Regions from separate parts of the Arthrobacter russicus genome, predicted to be linked through region 1. Evidence: riboswitches for the same ligand, from Rfam matches in the RefSeq annotation. Region 1 holds a riboswitch; the other holds the start of a gene.
What was found. Region 1 has a riboswitch for cyclic di-AMP ahead of JOE69_RS17850 (M23 family metallopeptidase). Riboswitches for the same ligand answer to the same signal wherever they lie in the genome.

Region 1 (3,398 bases):
GCGGGTCGCCGGCCCCGTGCTGAAGCTTTGCGGTTAGCGCAGCGTGTAGAAAACCGAAGATCCGACTTCGGCGACCGAGGTGATCAAGGTGCCCTGCGAGGGGTTGAGTGCGCCGATCTCCATGCCGTTGCCCAGGTAAATGGCAACATGGCTCCCGCCGTTCTGCACCACCAAGTCGCCCGGCTGCGGGGTGGAAGTCTGCTTCATCACGTTCCACTGGTTGGTCCGCGGCAACGAGATCCCGGCCTGGGCATAGGCCCAACCGGTGAAGCCCGAGCAGTCCCAGCCGTTGGGTGTGGTGCCGCCCCAGACGTAGGGCTTGCCTTTTCCGCTCAGTGCATAAGCGACGACGGCAGCAAGGCCGGCACCTGCCTGGACATCAGCGGCTTCCGTGGCAACGGGCTTCTCCGCCGTGGCCGTGGTGGTGGCAACCCGGTCCGACTGCACTGCGGTCCGCGTGCTGATCGCCGGCTTCGGCGTAGAGCTCGTGGCCGGACGGTCGAAGACTACCGTGGCGTCTGCTGCTGCGGTGACCGTCTGCGCGGCGATCTTGAGGCTGCTACTGGCGTTCTCCGCAGAGGCCCGACCGGTGTCTGCGGCTTCAGCCGGCAGACCCAGGCTGGTCACGAGCCCGGTGGCAACCACTACTACTGCGGCCTGACGGCCGAAGCTGCCCGCATTGGACGCTACTGCTTTTGAAACTGCAGTCAGCGGATTAGTGCTGACGTTGGCCGCGCGATGGCGACCGATAGACGTCTTAGACGACACGTTTAGCCTCTCCCAAAGCCTGCGAGGTAAGCTGTCGGATTCGGATGGGAGTCACCCGGCCGCATCAGCTCCTTCCGGAGCATCTGCGACTTCACCCCAAGGACTTCCTAAGAAGCCCGCATGTGGTTCCCCCGCCTCTGCCAGACGAATGTTGCGAACGGACCTCGAGCGGTGGCAGAGCTAGGCAATCTGCTCGAGGACACCAGCTTCTGGAAACGCCGGTGCAGATAAGACGCTACAGCAGTTTCCATCGAATGTCACATTCCGGTTACGGAAATTTCATTCCAAGGGATGATTTCGTGACCTATCGTTATTTAGTACAGTGGGCAGCGCAAATCCGCCCGGCATGCGGCCGGCCAAGGGAGCAGCTGCTCAGAGCCAGCCTTGCGGGTCTACGGTCTTGTCATTGACCATGACCTCGAAGTGCAGGTGGCAGCCGGTCGAGTTGCCCGTGGTTCCGGTCAGCGAGACCACATCGCCGCGACTGACTTTCTGGCCCACCTTCACCTGCAAGGACGAATTGTGGTTGTACGTCGTGGACAGCCCGTTCCCATGGTCGATCACCACCCGGTTGCCACCGCCGAAGGGATCCCAGCTGGCGAAAGTCACGGTGCCGCCGGCAGCGGCGTAAGCCTGGGTGCTGCATGCGGCGACCAGATCCTGGCCGGTGTGCAATTCCCCGCTGGCTCCGGTCAGCGGACTGACCCGGTACCCGAACGGCGAGACGACGGTCATCGACGCGAGAGGCGCGGACAGCGTTCCCTTGGCGGCAGCCGGCGCCACCTTGCTGGCCGAGGCGGAAAGCAGCTGACGCAGTTTGCCGTCCGGATCCGCCTTGCTCGTGGTTTTGGTTTCGCTGAAGTCCAGGACCGCATCCGCCGCGGCGCTGATCGGCGCGGAACTCAGCGGAACGCCGTCGGCCACCGGCACCGTGGCCGGCGCGGTTCCCACCGTGCTCGGCGCCACGAACGCCAGCGCCAAACCGGCTGCGGCCAGGGCGATGCCGCCGCGTTGCGCGGTTTTGGCCGAACGCAGACCGGGCCGGGACGCCGGGACGGCCGCCCGGCGTCGGACCCGGCGCGCTGCTGCCCGATTCAACTCCTGGGCGGCCACGCTGGGCGTGGCAAGAGAGCGGTTGGAGTTCGACGCCGGTGCGGTGGCCGGCGCAGGCGGGATCACCGGCGCCGGACGGCTGCCGGCTTCCGGCGCGATTGCGCCCAAGCGGGCCCGCCGGGCAGCGTCCCGGGGGCGGAGCCCGGAAGCGCTTGCCGTCGCCTGGAACGGAGTCTTCGGAACCTGCGCGACGGGTGCGGTCACCGCCTCGGCCGCGGCGAAGGGTGCCGTTTCGGAAAGTGGCTGCGCCGCGCTGCGCCGCCCTCGCGGGCGGAGCTCCTGACTGCTCACTGACATGGAATCCTCTCTCAGGCACTTGCGAGGTTAGCTGTCGGATTCGGATCGGAGAGCGACCCGGCTCGCAACCGTCTGCGGCAATGGAATGCCCGGCCAAACAGTTGAGAGCTTCACCCCAAGGCCGGTCGTCGACCGGCCAAAAATGGTTCCCCCGTCCTTGCCTAAAGAACTAGAAGCCCGTCGCGCAGAGGCAAGGCTCAGTGCTGGCGCGGGTAACGCTTTGATTTCGGCGTCAGGTTTTTACTATACGGCATTGAACCGTTTTGTAACAGTTCCGTTATCTAACTCAGGCCATCGAGACGAAGATGTGCACCGCTACTTCAGCAGGCAGCTCCAGTGCGCCGTCGATGTCCGGGACCCGGACCGAGATGTAGTCGCCCACTTGTTCCAGGGACACCGCGACGCCGGGCAGCAGGCCGGCCTCTTCAAGCTGTCCGAGCAATTCCGGATCGATTTGGATCCGTTCCGAGAGCCGTCCGATGACGACTTTCGACTCCGGCGTGTATTTCGCCATCGCGTCGACCATGTTGATCACGCCTTCAGTGAATTCCCGGGCCTTGTGCCCGCCGAACGATTCCAATCCGGGGATCGGGTTCCCGTAGGGCGAATCGACCGGCCGGCCCAGCAACTCGTACAGCCGCTCCTCGACCCGCTCGCTCATCACATGCTCCCAGCGGCAAGCCTCTTCGTGCACGTACGGCCAATCGAGCTTGATCACATCGGACAGCAAGCGCTCGGCCAACCGGTGTTTGCGCATCACCGAGGTCGCCCGGTCACGACCCAAATCGGTGAACTCCAAGTGCCGGTCTCCGGAAACTTTGACCAGACCGTCCCGCTCCATCCGCGCAATCGTCTGCGACACCGTGGGACCGGAGTGGTGCAGGCGCTCTGCGATCCGGGCCCGGAGCGGCACGATGTGCTCTTCTTCGAGTTCCAAGATCGCCTTCAAATACATTTCTGTAGTGTCAATCAAGTCGGTCACGTGAATAACACTCCTCACAACGGCGGACAAACTGGGGCAGCGGGTCACCTCGCAGCGGCAAACGCCATCGGAAGCTCCACGCGGAAACCTGACTCTAACTTAGCCTGCCGGAGTACCGGCCGGAAATCAGAGCCGTCACCACGGCTGCCCTGCCCGCCGGAGTATTACCTCTCCGGTTTAGGCCCGACTTGGCTGCTGCGGCAGAATGTACCCAACCACCGGTTCAACGTCGAACTCG
Region 2 (3,398 bases), 660 kb from region 1:
CACTGAACGTCGCGATTGGACGGGCAGCGGGGCTGTTTTGCCGCTGTGTGTTGCAGAAAGTCCGAGCCGGCTGCGCGGTTCGGGGATATGCTCTGAATATGGACCAATTCCAGCCCCCCAGTGTGCCACCCGGACCCGCGAATCAGCCGCAGCACGGCGAACCGGAGCAGCCGAATCAAGCAGCCCCGAGCCAGCCGCAGCAAAGTCAGCCACCGTACGGTGCTCCACAGCCGCCTTATGGCCAGCAGCCCGCTGGTCAACCGGCCATTGGCCAACCGCAGCCGCCGGCCTATGGCCAGCCGGTGAACCAGGCGCAACCACCGTACCCGGGCCCGCAAGGCGAACCGCAACAGCAACCGCCTTATGCTGCGCCGCAACCGCAAGCTCCGTACGGCGCCCCACAAAGCCAAGCGCCCTACGGCCAGCCGCAGTTCCCGGCGTACCCGGGGAACTACGCGGCGCCGCAGCTGGCCGAGGTGGAGCGGCCGCAGAGCATCAAGATCGCGGTGCTGTTGATGTATGTCGGTGCCGCTTTGGCCCTGATCGGCGGAATCTTCGGCCTGTTCACCGTGGAGCTGGGAATTCAGCTGGGCCTGAACAGCACGGACGTGCAGCTGAGTGCCCGCGAGTACGAGGCTGCGGCGACGATCGCGCGGGTTGTCGCCTATGTCGGCGTGATCTTCGGCATCGTGGTGGGCACCGGCTTGTGGATCTGGATGGCCATGGCGAACAACGCCGGACGGAAATGGGCTCGGATCCTGGCCACGGTTTTCGCGGCAATCGGCATCATCGGCGGGTTGGTCTCGTTGATTTCGAATTCTGCCAACCACACCCTGGTCCTGGCAAACATGATTTTCGGGATTCTGACCCTGATCGTTTCGGTGGCTGCACTGGTGTACCTGTGGCTCAAGCCGTCAACGGAGTACTACAACTTCAAGAGCCAGAAGATCACCTATTAAATCAACAGCGGTTGGCGCCGTGTGGCGCCAACCGCTGTTGATTTAAGCATCGGCTGCTCAGTACCAGCCGACCGCCTGCGATTTGCCCCAGGCTCCGCAGGGGCTGCCGTAACGCTGCTTGATGTAGCCCAGGCCCCAGGTGATCTGGGTTTTGTAATTGGTCCGGTAATCGGCGCCAGTAGTTGCCATCTTTTCGGCCGGCAGCGACTGGGCGATGCCATAAGCCAAGGACGACGGGTTCTCCGCAGTGGTCCGCCAACCCGATTCGCGGGTCCACAGTGACACCAAGCAGGACATCTGGCTTTGATCCCAGCCGAAGCTGCCCAGCTGCGAGGCGGCGAAAGCCTGGGCCGCTTTGGGGTCGTTGACCGCCTGGATTTCCGAGGACGCGGCATCGGTGGTGCTGCCCGCCTTCTTTTCCGCCGGGATCGACTTGGAGGCCACTCGGGCGAAGTCGAGGTTTGCTGCGGCGTTCGCGGTGATCGCGGTGGCAGCGGCGTTCTCTGAAACCACTTGCGGTTCGGGGGTGTTGGCTTGGCCGGTGGTCGCGATGCCGGCGACCATGACGCCGGCCACGGCTACCGCGGCGACGCGCTGGGCGGGAGCTTTCGGCGTGGCGTCCCAGAGCTGGCCCAAGGTGCCTTTTTGCGGCGTGGCACGACGGCGTCCCCTGCTGGAACCGGAAGAATTCCGCGGCGCCGGTCCGGAGTTGCTTTCACCGGGCAAAGCGGCGTGCCGCGCGAGCGTGCGGCGTGACGAAGTGGTCACGTAGTGGTGCCTCTCTCTTTGCCTGCGAGGTGAGCTGTCGGATTCGGATGGAGAGCATCCGGCCTTGAATTTCAAGGCTTCACCCCAAGGCCGCCCAGGATCGGCAGCCGAAATTGGTTTCCCCGTCTCTGCCGGTATTGCTGGATCCATCCGGTAGCGGCAGAGCTCGGCGAACTCCCGGAGGCCGTGCCTGCTGTTGCCGGCACTCAATACACGATACGTGAGGTTGCCGGAGAAGTCACATTTCGGTAACAGGCGGAAGACTCCCATATTTACTTAGCAAAGCTAATGACCTATGCTAAGTAAATATGGAAGCCAGGAAGAAAAGCGCCTCGCTCGCGGTGGAACTGCGGATGGCGATCATGCGCACGTCACGCAGGCTCCGGGTGGAAGCCACGACGGAATCGATCACCGCGGGCCAGTTCACCGTGCTCGCCCTGCTGGGCCACGGTCCGTTGACTTTGCGCGAACTGGCGGATGCCGAACACGTCCAGGCGCCGTCGATGACCCGCACGGTCAACGGACTCGAAGCGGCCGGGCTGGTCAACCGTTTGCCGCACCCCAGCGACGGACGGCAAGTGCTCGCGGAGCTGACCGCGGCCGGCCGCGAAGTGCTGACCGACACCCGGCAACGCCGGAACGAGTGGCTGGAAAAGCGGTTGGCCAAACTGAGCAATGAGGAGCGCAAGACGTTACGGGAAGCAGCGGAGATATTGCAGAAAATGGCCGCCAAATGACCGGAGTTGCCGGATGACCCGCATGTTCAGCGCGATGAAGGTCTTCAACTACCGGTTATGGGTCACCGGCGCCCTGGTGTCCAATATCGGCACGTGGATGCAGCGGGTCGCCCAGGACTGGCTCGTGCTCACGGTGCTGACCGACCATTCGGGAACCGCGGTCGGCATCACCACCGGTCTGCAGTTCCTGCCAATCCTGATCCTCGGACCCTGGGCCGGCTTGCTGGGCGATCGTTACTCGAAGCGGAAAATCCTCCTGATCACCCAAACCGCGATGGGTTCCTGCGCTTTGATTTTGGGTCTCCTGGTGGTCACCAATACCGTGCAGCTGTGGCACGTCTACTTGCTCGCACTGCTGCTCGGCGTCGGCAGCGCGATCGACGCCCCGTCGCGCCAGGCCTTCGTCTCCGAAGTGGTCGAGGCCCCGGACGTGCCCAATGCCGTCGCGCTCAATGCGACTTCGTTCAATCTGGCCCGTTTGGCCGGCCCCGGTCTGGCCGGCCTGCTGATCGCCTGGTTGGGCACCGGCCCGGCCTTCCTGATCAATGCGGCGAGCTTCGGCGCGGTGATCATCTCGCTGGCCAAGATGCGCCCGGCAGAACTGCACCCCTCGGCCAAAGCACCACGCGGCAAAGGGCAGATCCGCGAAGGCCTGCGTTACATCAAACAGCGCCCGGACCTGCTGATGATCATGATTCTGGTCAGCCTGGTGGCTACGCTGACCATGAACTTCCAGATCACCAATGCCTTGATGGCCACCGCCGTCTTCAACCAGGGGCCAGGCGAATACGGCCTGCTCGGTACCGTGATGGCGGTGGGCACGCTGGCCGCGACGTTGATCGCCGCGCGGCGCAAAAGCGTCCGCATGGCGTACATCGTCGCAGCTGCTCTGGCCACCGGCAGCTTCACCATCGTGGCTGCTTTCGCACCGAGT

Region 2: linked by a shared signal. The riboswitch ahead of JOE69_RS10565 (aggregation-promoting factor C-terminal-like domain-containing protein) and the one ahead of JOE69_RS17850 (M23 family metallopeptidase) in region 1 are both predicted to bind cyclic di-AMP.

The regions. Positions count from the first base shown of each region.
Region 1 is NZ_JAVDQF010000001.1:1,590,344-1,593,741, forward strand. Features, by position in the region: gene JOE69_RS07445 (C40 family peptidase) at 34-768, opposite strand; cyclic di-AMP (ydaO/yuaA leader) riboswitch at 771-934, opposite strand; gene JOE69_RS17850 (M23 family metallopeptidase) at 1,141-2,172, opposite strand; cyclic di-AMP (ydaO/yuaA leader) riboswitch at 2,180-2,363, opposite strand; gene JOE69_RS07455 (iron-dependent transcriptional repressor DtxR) at 2,465-3,160, opposite strand.
Region 2 is NZ_JAVDQF010000001.1:2,255,088-2,258,485, forward strand. Features, by position in the region: gene JOE69_RS10560 (hypothetical protein) at 303-959, shown strand; gene JOE69_RS10565 (aggregation-promoting factor C-terminal-like domain-containing protein) at 1,017-1,727, opposite strand; cyclic di-AMP (ydaO/yuaA leader) riboswitch at 1,733-1,874, opposite strand; gene JOE69_RS10570 (MarR family winged helix-turn-helix transcriptional regulator) at 2,036-2,464, shown strand; gene JOE69_RS10575 (MFS transporter) at 2,478-3,398, shown strand, end outside.